2 regions of the Vagococcus xieshaowenii genome follow, and region 2 is predicted to be linked to the other one. Evidence: predicted binding sites of a transcription regulator. Region 2 holds the regulator's gene; the other holds the start of a gene.
The links. Region 2 encodes LexA, which represses DNA repair genes until DNA is damaged. Its sites were predicted from a motif close to CNAACANNTGTTNG; they were not measured.
Positions count from the first base shown of each region.

Region 1: a site for LexA is predicted at 3,957-3,970, ahead of ruvA (Holliday junction branch migration protein RuvA). Genes of this name have one in related genera too.

Region 1 covers NZ_CP038865.1:201,664-209,921, reverse strand. The annotation lists gene tgt (tRNA guanosine(34) transglycosylase Tgt) at 1-360, opposite strand, end outside; gene queA (tRNA preQ1(34) S-adenosylmethionine ribosyltransferase-isomerase QueA) at 1,199-2,233, opposite strand; gene ruvB (Holliday junction branch migration DNA helicase RuvB) at 2,305-3,309, opposite strand; gene ruvA (Holliday junction branch migration protein RuvA) at 3,322-3,939, opposite strand; gene E4Z98_RS00935 (glycoside hydrolase family 18 protein) at 4,058-5,401, opposite strand; gene E4Z98_RS00930 (DUF368 domain-containing protein) at 5,589-6,413, shown strand; gene E4Z98_RS00925 (MucBP domain-containing protein) at 6,554-7,840, shown strand; gene pcp (pyroglutamyl-peptidase I) at 7,901-8,258, opposite strand, start outside.
Region 2 covers NZ_CP038865.1:822,069-830,326, reverse strand. The annotation lists gene E4Z98_RS04070 (PD-(D/E)XK nuclease family protein) at 1-220, opposite strand, end outside; gene lepB (signal peptidase I) at 340-936, opposite strand; gene tkt (transketolase) at 1,076-3,070, opposite strand; gene E4Z98_RS04055 (DUF896 family protein) at 3,165-3,416, opposite strand; gene lexA (transcriptional repressor LexA) at 3,561-4,178, shown strand; gene E4Z98_RS04045 (hypothetical protein) at 4,257-4,457, shown strand; gene galU (UTP--glucose-1-phosphate uridylyltransferase GalU) at 4,490-5,425, opposite strand; gene E4Z98_RS04035 (NAD(P)H-dependent glycerol-3-phosphate dehydrogenase) at 5,451-6,467, opposite strand; gene ppaX (pyrophosphatase PpaX) at 6,464-7,129, opposite strand; gene lgt (prolipoprotein diacylglyceryl transferase) at 7,130-7,945, opposite strand; gene hprK (HPr(Ser) kinase/phosphatase) at 7,967-8,258, opposite strand, start outside.

The DNA.
Region 1 (8,258 bases), 620 kb from region 2:
ATTTTTAAAGTGAACCCCTGACTCTTCAATATTACGCATATCTGATAATGACCAAACTTGGAAACCACCTGAATCTGTCAGGATTCCTTGATCCCAATTCATAAATTTGTGAAGACCGCCTGCTTCTTCTACGATATCTTCTCCGGGTCGTAACCATAAGTGATACGTATTACTTAAAATAATTCCTGCACCCATTTCTTTTAATTCTTCTGGGGCCATAGTTTTTACTGTCGCTAATGTACCGACTGGCATAAACATTGGAGTTGGAAACGTTCCATGAGGGGTAATAATTTCACCCAAACGCGCTCCTGTGTGTTTTTCCTTCTTAATCAATCGGTAACGAATGGCTGGTTCTGTCATTTCGTCTCCCTACTTTCATTTATTAAACATTATTATGCATCTAAATTATCATACTCTGAGTCGCGTTTTTGTGCAAGTTTTTGTCGAATAGATTTAATTAAACTTAATGAAGCATATTTTTTGAAAACGCCATCATTTTGTGGTTTAATAAAGATACAAGGAAGGAAGCAATCTTAGAAAGCCAATTCTCGAAACATTACAACTGAATAGGTAATACAAGGAAACAAAGAAATGTTCTAGATGTACACGTTTCACCAATCATTAAGAAGACATGTAACGTTTAACTCTTCACGAAAAACGTATGAAGCTCGAAAGATTAATGAATTGCAACACAACCACGAAGAAGTATAGAAAGACAAATCTTGTTTTGCAAGGGAATTTAGAAAAGAAAAGAATAATGTAAAGAATATATGCTCATCCTAAACTTACGTGACTTCTTATCTAACGTTCTTTCTAAGTCCTTCCGTAGAGCCAGAAAAAGCCAAGCATTCGAGAAGCTTGGCTTTTTTTTATTGTTTTTTAGTCCAATTAGTATAAGCATGACAAATGATTGCCCATATCATAATGACTGAAAGCAAAAACGCCCTCTCAATCACTCTTCTTAATCCGGATTTTGTGGGCTGCTTCTGTGGAAACATGGAGAAGTTCTCAAAAATATTTTTTATATTTTTGGCACTTCCTTCATGTTTCTTGAAGCAAAAACGCCCTCTCAATCACTCTTCTTAATCCGGATTTTGTGGGCTGCTTCTGCGGAAACATGGAGAAGTTTTCAAAAATATTTTTTATATTTTTGGCACTTCCTTCATGTTTCTTGAAGCAAAACGCCCTCTCAATCACTCTATTTTACAAACATGGCGTCGCCAAAGCTAAAGAAACGATAACGTTCTTCTACGGCGTGATGATAGGCATTTAAGACATTGTCTCGTCCAGCAAAGGCACTAACAAGCATAACAAGTGTTGATTTTGGCAAATGGAAGTTCGTCGAAAATGCATCGACTACTTTGAAATCAAAGCCTGGTGTAATAAAAATATCCGTCCAGCCGCTATCAGCTTTTATTTCACCATCAAATTTTTGTCCAATCGTTTCAAGTGTACGGATTGATGTTGTCCCAACCGCTACAATACGTCCACCTTGTGATCTAACATCATTCAACGCTTGTGCTGCTTCTTCTGTTAAACGATAAAACTCGCTATGCATTTTGTGCTCTTCTATATTATCAACACTAACTGGTCGGAATGTTCCTAACCCGACATGCAAAGTCAAATAAACTAAACGAATACCCTTTTCTTCGATTGCAGCTAATAACTCTTTAGTAAAATGAAGACCCGCTGTTGGTGCTGCGGCTGAACCATTTTCTTTAGCGTAAACCGTTTGGTAACGATCTGGATCTTCTAAACGTTCTTTGATGTACGGTGGTAAGGGCATCTCGCCTAATGATTCTAATATTTCTAAAAAGACCCCATCATAATTAAATTCAATGATACGTCCACCATGCTCTAATTCTTCTACAACTGTTGCATGTAATTTACCTTCACCAAATTCGATAACTGTCCCAACTTTTGCTCGTTTAGCTGGTTTAATTAATGTTTCCCAACGATCACCCGTCGTATTATTTAACAATAAGACCTCAAGTTGTCCGCCGGTATCCGGTTTTACACCATAAATTCTTGCAGGTAAGACACGTGTATCGTTCATGACTAAAGCGTCACCGGCATTTAGTTCTTCAATAATATCCGCGAAATGCTTATCTTCTATTTCACCGGTTTCTTTATTCAAAATTAATAAACGTGAAGTCGCACGATTTTCTAATGGTGTTTGTGCAATTAGTTCTTCTGGTAAGTCAAAATCAAAATCTTCTGTTGTATATGTCATGATTATCCCTCTTCTTCAAATTAAATCTCTTTCATTCTAGCACGATGAGCGTCAGATGCAACTGTCTAGCGTTATTTCTGTGGATAATAATAGCCTAGGTGTTCGTATGCTTGAGGTGTTGCGACCCTTCCGCGCGGTGTCCGTTGGATAAAACCTTTTTGAATCAAATACGGTTCATACATATCTTCTACCGTTTCTGTTTCTTCACTAATATTCACAGATAGCGTGCTTAACCCAACAGGCCCGCCTCCATACAATTCAATCATAGTACGTAAAATTTTCTGATCGACATAGTCTAGCCCTTCATGATCCACACGTAAAATAGCTAACGCACGATCTGCTGTGTCCGAGTCTACCACACCGTTGTTTTCAACTTGTGCCACATCTCGCACGCGTCTTAATAACCTGTTGGCAATTCTTGGGGTTCCTCGTGAACGACGAGCAATTTCTAAGGCGCCATCTTCTAAAATATCCGTATTGAAAATATCCGCTGAACGTAACACAATTTCTTGTAAATCACGTACATCATAATATTCCATGTGCAAGACAATACCAAAACGATCGCGTAAAGGGGCCGACAGCATGCCAGCTCTTGTCGTAGCTCCAACTAATGTAAACGGCGGTAATTGGAAGTGGACGGGATGCGCTGTAGGGCCTTGACCAACCATAATATCCACGTAAAAATCCTCCATTGCAGAATAAAGCATCTCTTCTACTACACGAGGTAAACGATGAATTTCATCGATAAATAACACATCACCAGGCTCTAATTCATTCAGTAACGCTACCAAGTCACCTGGTCGTTCAATAGCGGGGCCACTTGTTGTTCTAATTTGAACCCCCATTTCATTAGCGACAACCATTGCCATCGTCGTCTTCCCTAGTCCTGGTGGGCCAAATAATAAGACATGATCTAGTGCTTCTTGACGATTTAATGCTGCCTTAATATAGATAGCCAATTCTTCTTTCACCTTATGTTGTCCAATATATTGTGATAAACGCGTCGGACGTAACTGCTTTTCTTCTGATTCAAATGGTAGATTTTCAGGAGAAAGCATGCGCTCGTTTTCTTCCATGAGAAAACCTCCTTATTTTTTCATTAATAAACTTAAACCTTGTCTTAAGAAAGCATCTGTTGATTCTAAATTGAGCGTTGTTAATTCTTTTTCTATACGAGCTAATTCTTTTTGAGAGTAGCCTAACGCAAGTAAGGCTTCCAGCGCTTCTTCTAAATAACGACTAGCAACATTATCTAATTTAGCATCTAACAAGGACAGTTGTTCCTCGCCTGTTAACTCTGTAATCACTAAATCATCTAACTTACCTTTTAAGTCTAAAATCATTTGTTGGGCAGTTTTCTTTCCAACCCCTGGGAATTTAGTTAAATATTTGAAATCATCTGATTCTACTGCTTTCACTAATCCGACATGGTCTTCTCCTGCCATAATGGCTAGAGCACTTTTAGGACCGATACCTGAAACACTGATCAATTTCATAAACAATTGCTTTTCCTCGTATTGATTAAAGCCAAATAGTGTCATCGAATCTTCTCTAACTGATTGGTACACATAGATTAACGTCTCTTTTACTTCTGTATTATAACGAAACGGATTGGCCACAGCTAATTGATACCCGATACCTCCTACTTCCAATACAATGTAATAAGGGCTGACGAATGTCACTTGCCCTTTCATATATTCATACATATTAATTCTCCTTATCCAAAACATGCGTTCGCCTCTAAATTGTACCATATTTCCTCTACAAAATAAAAACGAGACAACAAAAAAGAGCTGTGATCACCTCACAACTCCTATCTATTCATCATTTTAATAATTTTATAAATATTGCAATTAATCCTACGACATATAACGTTGGAACCCACCATGGCGTTAAGCCCATCAAAACAAATAGCAGACCTAGAATGACTGCTGTAAAACCTATCAATTTAGCAAAAGCTTTTTTGTTAATTTTTTTACCTTTTAATTGTTGTGGTAAATATTTTTGCCAATAACCTAAAATTAATGGAATACCTAGACTCAATAATAGTAGCCCTATAATGACACTAATAATGTCTAACCAATTAATCTTCTTAGCTACTAAGCTATTGGGTGGTTCTGCTGCCAATGAGTTCGCACGATTCAGCATAACATGCTCTTTATCCACTGTGTCAGACATCACCTTCATCAAGTTAGTTGAACTAGATCTCTCAGTATCCATAGTAGGTGCCCAAACCATAATACCACCTGAGCCAGTTTTAATTGAAGCAAGTGTTTTATCTCTTACGGTTTGCTTGTTATTAATATAATAAGTAACGTCATTAATCGTCACTTCGTCCTCTAGCGGTACAGTAGGTGCTTCTTTAATAATATTACGATACGTCATAACGGAACCATCCGCCGCCTTACCGTAAAATGGAAGACCTGATACCAATTTGTCCATATGTTTACCGCCTAAAATTTCATTCCAGTAATCCAAGTTAGCTTTGTGCAATTCAGTGGTTGAATGATTAGGATAGCCTTCAATTTGAGCATCATAAGACATAATATTAATCCAATCAGCAGCTTTTAATGCTTCAGGGGTAAAATGCACTTCCCAATGACCACTTGGTTGACTATTGGCTGCCACACCTGAAGGAACTGTTATTGAGACATAAGTGTCTCCCAACGAAGCTTTCAATGTCTTAATAAATGTTTCAAAACGTTCTGCTTCATTAGATTCTGGATACTCCCAATCGATATCGATTGTATCTAATTCATAATCATTTGCAAAACGTTTGATGCTACTTACAAATGTTTTGAGCGTTGATTGATCAGTCGCAGCAGAAAAGTTATCGCTTAAATTCCACCCACCAATACTAACCCCTACCCTAACATTTTTAGCATGAGCTTTTTCTACTAATGCTTTTAACTGTTCTGGGTTACCACTATCCGTAAATTTTAATTTCCCATCACCTGTTGGGACTACCGAAAAATAATTAACATCCGTAAACTGTGCCAAATTAACCGTACTATCAATATGTTGCGTATCATAATCCGGCAAGTAACCTATTATTTTAAACTTTTCACTCGAAGCAGCCGCTTGTGGAATCAACCCAAAAAAAGTCAGTATCATTAAACAAACAATACTTAAGAGGCGCCTCTTTCTATTATTTACCAAAACATCCATCTAGTCTTTACTCCTTTTTTCCCTCTCGCATCTTTAAACATTATATCAAACATTAACCATGATTGTATATTTCAAGAACTGTTTCATTTGATAAAATAAAAAAAGCTCTAAGTTCTCGTATTTAGTTTCCAAAAGCATTTTTTTTAGGTATGATGAATACATACTATTTTTTTAGGAGACATAACATATGACACATACTATGAAAGACTGGCTGTTACGCTTTATCAAAGGGATGTTTATCGGCTCTGGCTTTATTTTACCTGGCGTTAGCGGCGGTGCATTAGCGGCAATTTTTGGGATTTATGAACGTATCATTTCATTTTTAGCACATATCACCAGAAACTTTAAACAAAATGTGCTTTATTTTATTCCCATCGGTCTAGGAGGAATATTTGGCGTTTTCCTATTATCTTTTGGGGTTAGTTTCTTACTTGGTAATTACGAAACGATCATCCTTTGGTTCTTCGTGGGCTGTATTATCGGCACGACTCCTGCACTTTGGAAAGAAGCAGGTAAAGAAGGGCGCAATAATAACGATCTAATGATTTTAGTCATTACCTTTATCTTAGGCGCACTATTTCTATTCTTTGGTCAAGGCTTATTTGGAACTGTCGACCAAAACTTTTTCACGTGGATGATTGCAGGTGCATTGATTGGCTTAGGGATGATTGTCCCTGGTCTTAGCCCTTCTAATTTCCTTGTTTATATGGGCATGTACAAAGCAATGTCTGATGGTATTAAAACGATGAATCTTGGCATTTTAATTCCAATCGCTATCGGTGGATTGGTCTGTGTATTAGGTTTATCAAAAATAATGGACGCGATTTTCCAACGACATTTTTCAAAACTATTCCATTTTATTTTAGGAATTGTATTTGCTTCAACCATTATGATTATCCCGACAAATTACGCCGGTTTTGGGACTATTCAATACCTTCTTTGTTTTATTATGTGTTTGTTAGGCGCTTGGCTTGGCAAATGGATGAGTGACTTAGAGGAAAAATACAAATAACCATCGCTACACAAGCGACTAAAACACGATCAATGATTGGTCGTGTTTTTTTGTTAACCGCATCATTACACAAAACACCCTAATTAATATATACTTATATTAATTTATACATGATTGATAACAATTTGGAGGACTAATAAATGAAAAAAACACGAGTGTGTAAAGGAGTTTATGTAGGATTACTTTTGGGAACACTGATTCTTACACCTCCTGCTTTTGCAGAAGAACAGGTACAACCTACCATGACCTTACCGACGATTAACTTACCGCAAATTAATCATAACCTTTCAGAGATACCCCTTACATCTGATGAAACCATAACAGATGACGCCATAATAAATCCCTCAGAAACAACAACAAGTAACGCTGGGGCAGGAGTTAACTTAGCCATATGGGATGCTAGCCTGAATGAAGAAATCGCTGTTATGCCCTTTTACGGTCAACCTGGTACCATCTTAACTATTCCGATTGATACTTCGATGGGACAATTAATCAGTGTGACGGGTGGAGATTTCGCCATTCAAGACCCCGGAGCAATCGTGGGTACTTATCCTAACCCAAATGAAATCATTGATATTTCTGTTAGAATAATGCCTGTTGCAGCACAGCCTGTTCAAATAGACGTCAATTTCATCGATGAAGATGGCAAGGCAGTCATAGGTGCCCCACTGACCACTTATTATGGGAAACCTGGCGAAACAATAACCGTTACTCCCTCCAATATTCCAGGTTATACGTTTAGCGATGAACACTCGTTTGCTGTGCCTGAAGATGCTCACTATACTGACTTTATTTCAGTTGATCTGATGTATACAAGAAATGACCTCACCTTAACCATTCAACACCTCGATGAGAATCGTCAACCAATCATAGATGACGAATTAATTAACGGGAAAATTGGCGATGAAATCAGTATCAAACCTGTTGATATTGAAGGATACACTTATAAACAGACAAGTCGTTCGTTACTTTCATTCACCTTTGGTTCAACCGATGAAACAATCTCGTTAGAATATGTGCGTAAACAAGATGCAAGGGATGAAATGGAAGAGCTCGATAAAGTTGAAGATGATGATGAAAAAAATAAGGATAAAACTGAAGAAAAGGAACTTATCACACCTACCACAATGACTGCACCAAAAACTGAACCAGCCATTACAGCCACTCCTAACGCTGATATACCTACTACAACAAACAATGATTTGAAAAACGTAACGCCTAAGGGCATAGACAGCTTAATCAATCAACCGAAAAAAACAATTGATAGTCCTAGCATTACACAACCTACGCAAACAAAAGAAACAAATCAAGATCCAAAAAGCACTCTCCCACAAACGGACGAACAACCCACCAAAGCTGCGAGTTTTCTAGGTGCTTTTCTGCTTATCTTTATTTGTCTAATCTATAAAATAAAACGTCTTATTTAACATCAAAAAAAGAGAAACGACATCACTGTCTTTTCTCTTTTTTTAATCTATTCAATTCCATTAATGCGTTGTACCAGCATTCAATTGAATGTCTTCTTTCGTTGTAACAACCGCTGCCAGCGCGTATTCAATAGAAGACGCAATATCTTGTAAACTCATTGCCGCTGTATCCACTGGACGTGCAACCGTTTGGGCTGGAATAAACGGCACATGAACAAATCCACCTTTTATCTCTTTGAATTCAGTTGCAATCATGTACATCAATTCATACATAATATAATTACAAACATACGTCCCTGCAGTATAAGAAATATATGCGGGTAATCCATTATCATGGATATTTTTTACCATTGCTTTAATGGGTAAGTTAGTGACGTAAGCTGTGTCACCTTCTACTTGAATGGCTGTATCAAACGGC
Region 2 (8,258 bases):
AGAGACTAAAGACTTGGAGCGACATAGTTCCCACGGTCTCTTCATTCGTTTCATGACGCATTTGAGCCAATACATTCACTTCTGTTTCAAACTTAACATGGTTGGGTACTAAATAAAACACACGGTGATGCTTATTTTCTCCTAACCATTTCTTAGCTTCTTCAATTAATACTTCATCATGATGAGCACTCGCCGTACCATAGAAAAATCTTACTGACATTTTCTCACCTTCTCTACTATTATTACTTTCTAGTTTAGCACAAAAAAAGGAGGTTGTGATAAAAGCCTATTTTAGAAAAAATAGGAGCCGTGACAAAAATTGTCACAGCTCCTTGTTGTTTAATTATTTTCAATTAAACCAAAACGATTCAACGGCCAGAAAATAAATTTAACTCGACCTGAAATATCTTTAATATCAATTAAACCAATGTATCGGCTGTCTTTTGAAATAGGACGATTATCCCCTAAAACAAATACTTTTCCTTCAGGAACCACTGTCGTTTCAATCCCAATAATATCTTGTAACGAGAAATCCGTTTCTAATTCATACGTTGTTTCATCAATTGGTTTTTTATATGATGTATAAGGATTAGTGTCATCATATCCTTTTTTAGCTTCCTCAATATATTTCTCATTGACTAATTCACCATTAACATATAATTGGTCCTTTTTGAAGCTTATTTCATCACCAGGTACACCAATAACACGCTTAATATAACTTTTACCAGGTTGATCTGGTGCTGGAAATGTTACAATTTCAAAACGCTTAGGTTCACCAAATTTTAATTGCATGATGCGTTCTTTGTTTTCTAATGTTGGTAACATAGAATCTCCTGATACTTGAATTGGCGATATAACAAAATGTCTAACCGCAAACAAGATGGCTAACATACCGATAAACCAGATGATGTTACCTAAAAGCTCATTTTTCTTCATTTGAAGTTTCCTCCTATACACTAAATAGTCTGTTGATTATCCAATAAACTATCCATTTTAGTTTTCATTATTCATGATTATTTCATTGTAACATAAAAAAAGAGATAGGAAAAATCAACCTATCTCTTTACTATTTTTTTTATAATTCGTTATATGTTTTAACAACGTTATCTACTGTAAAGCCATATTGTTCAATGACAATATTTCCTGGAGCAGAAGCCCCAAACTTGTCGATACCCATTACAGCACCATCAAATCCAACATAACGTTCCCATCCAAATGTTGCTCCCATTTCGATAGCCACACGTTTGGTTAAACGACGAGGTAAGACTGCTTCTTTGTATTCAACTGATTGTTCTTCAAATAAATTCATACTTGGCATTGAAACAACTGAAACATCTTCACCTTGCTCTGCTAACACTTTTTGTGCTTCAATGGCTAACGCCACTTCAGAACCTGTAGCAATCAAGATACCTGTTGCGTCACCTTTGGCTGGTGAAATAACATAAGCACCTTTAGCAACACCTTCATCAGCTAACTCTGCTGAATTTGGTAAAACTGGTAAGTTTTGTCTTGTCAAAGCTAATACTGTTGGGCGTTCTGTTGAACTAATAGCAATTTTCCATGCTGCACGAGTTTCATTCCCATCAGCTGGACGAATTGTATTTAGGTTAGGTAAACCACGTAAGCTTGATAATTGTTCGATTGGTTCATGTGTTGGACCATCTTCTCCAACTGCTACTGAATCATGTGTTAACACATAAGTAACCGGCGCTTTTTGAATAGAAGCTAAACGAATAGCTGGTCTTAAGTAGTCAACGAATACAAAGAACGTTCCGCCATAAACTTTTGTTCCACCATGTAATGCAATACCGTTCATTGCAGCGGCCATAGCAAATTCACGAACACCAAACCAGATATTACGACCTTCATAATGATCAGCATCAAAATCGGTTTCACCAGCAATCATCGTGTTATTTGAGCCAGATAAATCAGCAGAACCACCCCATAATGTAGGGACTGTTTTAGCTAACGCTTGGATCATTTCACTTGATGTTACACGACTTGCTTTAGCTGCATCTGCTTCTTGATAAATAGGCATTTCAGCATCCCAATTTTCTGGTAATTCATTAGCAAAGCCAGCTAATAATTGTGCCGCTAACTCTGGATATTCAGCTTGATAAGAGGCAAACAATTCGTTCCACTGTGCTTCAGCTGCTTCACCGTTAGCATTAATTGTTGCTTCAAAACGTTCTTTTGCTTCAGTAGGGACTTCAAAGGCTTCATATTCCCAGCCATAAGCTGCTTTAGCTGTTGCAATTCCGTCCATACCAAGTGGAGCACCATGAACTTTATTAGTCCCTGCGTTTGGCGCACCAAATCCGATAACTGTTTTTACTTCAATAATAGTTGGTTTGTTAGTTTCAGCTTTCGCTTCATCAATAGCTTTAGAAATAGCTGCTAAATCGTTGCCATCTTTCACTAAAATATGTTGCCAACCTGTTGCTTCAAAACGTCCTTTTACATCTTCACTAAATGATTTGTCTAAATCACCATCTAAAGAGATATCATTTGAGTCATATAAAACAATCAATTTATCTAATTTCAAGTGTCCTGCTAAGCTAATAGCTTCTTGAGAAATACCTTCCATCAAGTCACCATCACCACAAATAGCATAAGTATAATGATCCATCACTTTATAATTAGGACGGTTATACGTTGCTGCTAAATGTGCTTCTGCCATTGCAAAACCGACACTCATTGCAATCCCTTGTCCTAAAGGTCCTGTTGTCGCTTCGATACCATCTGTATGATGAACTTCAGGATGTCCCGGTGTACGACTTTCCCATTGACGGAAATTTTTAATATCTTCAATTGTCACATCATACCCTGCCATATGTAATAAGCTATATTGTAATGCAGAACCATGTCCAGCAGACAAAATAAAACGGTCACGGTCAATCCAGTTTCTTGAAGTCTTTGGGTTCACTTTTAAATGTTTTGTCCATAATGCATAAGCCATTGGTGCAGCTCCCATTGGTAAACCGGGATGCCCAGAATTTGCTTTTTGAATCATATCCATACTTAATGTACGTAATGTGTTAACGCCTAATTCATCAATTTTATCGAACAACATGATCATCTCCTATGTTTTAGGTTTTTTTTACCTTTATTACATTTTACTATTTTTTTACACTATACGCAATGTTTTTTTGTAAACAGTTTCACTAATCTTCTAAATGACGACCATGAATTTGTTTATCTTTTTGAATACGTTTTAACTTATCAGGCGTTACATCTGTTCCTTCTTGGTCCACTACTTTCATGCCTTCGATATGATGACGCATGCCACCTCTAAAAACTGTTAAGTATTCTTCTCTTAATGCCTGTTGTTCTAAAATTTCTTCCTTTGTTAAACCTTCAGCTTTTTTCTTACGTGCTAACTCATTAATTCTAGCCATTTTTTCTTTTGATAACATTTTCATCAGTCCTCCTATACAATTACCTATTTTAATCGATATTGTCATAAAACACAAACCTCCAACTTACGAACGTGTGTTTGATTACTTCTACTTAATGTGTTAGAATTTAACTAATCAAACTAACTACTAGGAGGATTTCCTGTGACGAATAAAAAAGAGAATCGCCAATTAAGCATTTTACATTATATACATGAAACCGTAGAACAACGTGGTTATCCACCTACTGTCAGAGAAATATGTGAAGCAGTCAATTTATCTTCTACTTCTACCGTTCATGGTCACTTAGCGCGACTAGAACAAAAAGGATTATTATTACGCGACCCATCCAAACCACGTGCTATTGAAGTAACTAAGTTGGGATTAGAACTATTAGGTATTCAACCATCTACTATTCCTGTACTTGGAACAGTAACTGCGGGTGAACCTATATTAGCGGTTGAAAATGCCTCTGATTTCTTTCCTGTCCCGCCAGAATTCAAAAATGAAACCAGACCTTTATTTATGCTAACCATACGGGGCACTAGCATGATAAACAAAGGTATTGTTGACGGCGACTTCGTCATTGTACGTAAACAAGAACAAGCTAGCAACGGGGATATCGTCATTGCCATGACAGATGAAGATGAAGCAACGTGCAAAACCTTTTATAAAGAAGACAATCGTATCAGATTACAACCTGAAAACGATGCACTTGATCCCATCTATTTAGAGTCATGTACTATTCTAGGAAAAGTCGTTGGCCTTTATCGTTCTTTTTAATAATAACCCTTTACAACACGAACAAATGTTTGTATAATAAAAACAAGAACAAACGTTCGTATCAAGGAGGAGTTATTTATGACTGGTATTAGACGATTATTTTTTATTTTTTTCACCTTGCTTACAGGTATATTTTTAGGCGCATTTGGCCTTAAATTAGCCCTTATTATTTCAATTCCACTATTTGCCACACTTATTATTTTGTGGGACGAAAAAAAGTATGAAACACGACAACAACACGTTACTTATTATCAACACCACTATTATGAAGACTACTAAAAAGGAACGAGGCTAAGCCTCGTTCCTTTTTCTTATTCCGCTTCTTTTTCTGATACATTTTCTGTCCTACTATTTTTTTTATCTTCTTTAGCTAACTCTTTACCTAGTTCGATAATAAAATCATGTAATTGATCTTTCACTTCAGCGTGTTCTAAACCATACTCGATACTTGATTTTAAGAAACCAAATTTATCTCCTACATCATAACGTTTACCCGTAAATTTATGACCAAATACGCGTTGTGTTTTATTCAATTCATCAATAGCATCTGTTAATTGAATTTCTCCACCTGCTCCTGGGGCTTGTTTTTCTAATAAATCAAAAATTTCTGGTGTAAACAAATAACGGCCGATAATAGCTAGGTTACTTGGTGCATCTTCTGGCTTAGGTTTTTCAACAAAATGATTCACGTTGTACAACCCATCCTTCACTTCGCTTTCTGGTGCTATAATCCCATACTTAGAAGTATCTTCATGCGGCACTTCCATAACAGCAATAGTAGATGCTTTTGTTTCATTGTAATTATCGATTAGTTGTTTTGTTAAAGGAACCTCATCCGTCATAATATCATCACCAAGCATGACCACAAACGGTTCATCTCCCACAAAGGCTTTTCCTAAAGAAACCGCGTGGCCTAGTCCTAGTGCACGAGATTGGCGGATAAAATGTAAATTAATACCAGTTGTTGCTTCCACGGTTTCTAATAATTCCCATTTACCTTTTTCTTTTAAGTTCATTTCTAATTCTAAATTTGAGTCAAAGTGATCTTCTATAGGACGTTTTGCTTTTCCCGTTACAATTAAAATATCTTCTATACCAGAAGCTAACGCTTCTTCAACAATAAATTGAATCGTTGGTTTATCTACAATTGGTAACATCTCTTTAGCCATAGCTTTTGTAGCAGGTAAAAAACGTGTTCCTAATCCCGCTGCTGGTATAATGGCTTTTCTAACTTTTCCTTCTGTCATTCTAAAATTCCCCTTTTTACTATAATTATTTATCAAATTCTTTTTCCGACTTACTATCTCTCAACATCATTTCTTTAATCACATAGTTCACATCTTTATTCTCATATAAAACTTGATAAATTGCTTCTGTAATTGGCATTTCAACTTCTAGTTGTTGTGCAAGTTCATAAGCTGACTTAGTCGTAGAAACACCTTCAACAATCATTCCCATTGAAGATAAAATCTCATCTAAACTCTTGCCTTTACCTAACATATCTCCTGTTCGCCAGTTTCGTGAGTGAATACTGGTACAGGTAACAATTAAGTCTCCAAAGCCACTTAGCCCGATAAACGTTAATGGATCAGCTCCCATTGCCACACCTAATCGTGTAATTTCTGCTAGACCACGTGTCATGATAGCTGCTTTAGCGTTATCCCCTAAGCCTAGTCCGTGAATAGCCCCCGCACCCAGTGCGATGATATTTTTTAATGCTGCTCCGGTTTCTACGCCAATCACATCATCGTTAGTATAAACCCGGAAATATCCATTGCTAAATAATTCTTGAACATATTCAGCATAGTCTTCATTTTTACTAGCAGCAGTTATAGTGGTTAAATCATGTACTGCCACTTCTTCAGCATGACTTGGACCTGATAAAACCACAATATCTTTTCGTTTAGTTTCTGGAATTTCTTCTGCAAGTATCTCAGAAATACGTAAATGTGTTTCTTGTTCAAATCCTTTACTTGCATGAATAATTACCGGTTGTGTATGAACAACTTCTACAAATTGACGGGCTACGTCTCTAATCGCCTTTGTTGGTACAACAAACAATACTGCATCTGCATCTTTTACAGCATCCCCCATACTTGTTGTTGCTTTAAGCGTGTCAGGAAAAACAATTTCTGGCAGATAAGCTTTGTTTGTATGATACTCATTTAGTTCAGTAACCTGAGAAACATCTCGTCCCCATAATATCACTTCATGTCCGTTTTCAACTAAGGTTTGCGCTAATGCAAGCCCCCACGAACCTGTCCCTAGAACTGCAACTTTTTGTTTCATTTGATACCTCCGTTGTTTTCAAAAACAATCAATTCCTCTAATTCTTTCATCGTTGCTACCATTTTATAGGGGTGATATGGTGCAACATCCTTAATTGATTTACATGACCATTCTACAAATATACCTCTAACATTCGCTCTATTGGCTGCTTCAATATCTTGTGGATTATCACCAATCATCAACGTCGTTTCAGGCGTTGCTTCTAATCTTTCTATCGCCAGATTTAGTGATTCTGGATTCGGTTTTACCTTTGTAAAATCACCGTTCCCTAATATTACATCAAAATAATCATAAATATTAAGGAATTTCAGTCCATGTACTAATAATTCTTTTTTCTTCGTTGAAACAACTGCTAATTTAATACCATGTTGTTTCAAATTAGCCAACACTTCTTGCACACCTGGAAATATTTCGATTAACTCATCATGTTTAGCATGATTATATTCACGATATTCTTTTATCATTTGTTCAGCATTATCATTATCTAATGACCCAAATACTTCTTCTAAAGAGGGACCATTGTATTGAACCACTGATTCTTCTGTCAAAAAGCGTCCAGGAAAATACTTTCCTAATACATGTAAATACGATTGAGCAATTAGATGATTCGTATCTGCTAATGTCCCATCAAAGTCAAATAATACAGTTTCTACTTTTTTCAATTATCTTACACCCCTAATATTATATAGTGATGGTTTTACCACTTTTCTACGATAAATCATCATGATAATCGCGCCTACAAATAAAAGCGCAGAAAGAGCTTGAGATACTCTTATATTACCAAATAAGTAGAGACTATCCGTTCTCATACCTTCTACAAAAAATCGTCCAAATGAATACCACATCACATAACTTAACGCCACTTCACCTTGTCTAAACAAGTCTTTCTTTCTTCTCAATACCATTAATAGAATAAAGCCAATAACATTCCAAACACTCTCATATAAAAACGTAGGTTGACGATATATCCCTTCAATCTTCATGTTATCAATAATAACATTAGGCAAATGTAATGACTCTAAAAAACGACGCGTCGTGTCACCACCAAATGCTTCATGATTTGTAAAATTCCCCCATCGTCCGATGGCTTGTGCAATAATTACACCAGGTGTCGCAATATCTAAAAACTTCCACATAGAGTAATAACGACTCCGAGTAAAGAAGTATGTAACTAACGCCCCTGTTATTAATCCACCATAAATTGCTAAGCCACCGTTACGAATGTTCAATATTTCGGAAGGATGTTGTGAATAATACGACCACTCAAACAGTACATAATACAAACGTGCGCCTACAATGGATAACGGCAACGCCCAAAGCATGAAATCAACAATATCATCATCTTTATAACCCATTTTTTTTGATTCTCTTGTTGCTAACCAGCCTGCTATCACAATCCCGCTGACAATAATCAAGGCATACCAACGTATTTCTAATCCAAACAACTTAAAAGCTACAGGATTAATTTGTGCAAACAACATATTCGCTTAACCCACTTTCTATTGTTCTGAATTTGTTTCAATTAATTTTGACAAATTATCTTCAAATTTTTCTGTTGCATTGTAACCCATCGATTTTGCTCTAAAATTCATAGCTGCAACTTCAATGATAATCGCAACATTTCGACCTGTCTTAACAGGAATCGAAATCATTGGAACATCGACATCAGCGATTCTAAACGTTTGTTCAGCACCACCCAAACGATCGAACTGCTTGTCTGGCGTCCAATGTTCTAGTTTAACGACTAATTGGACTGGTACACTCTTTCTTACCGAACTTGCACCAAATAAA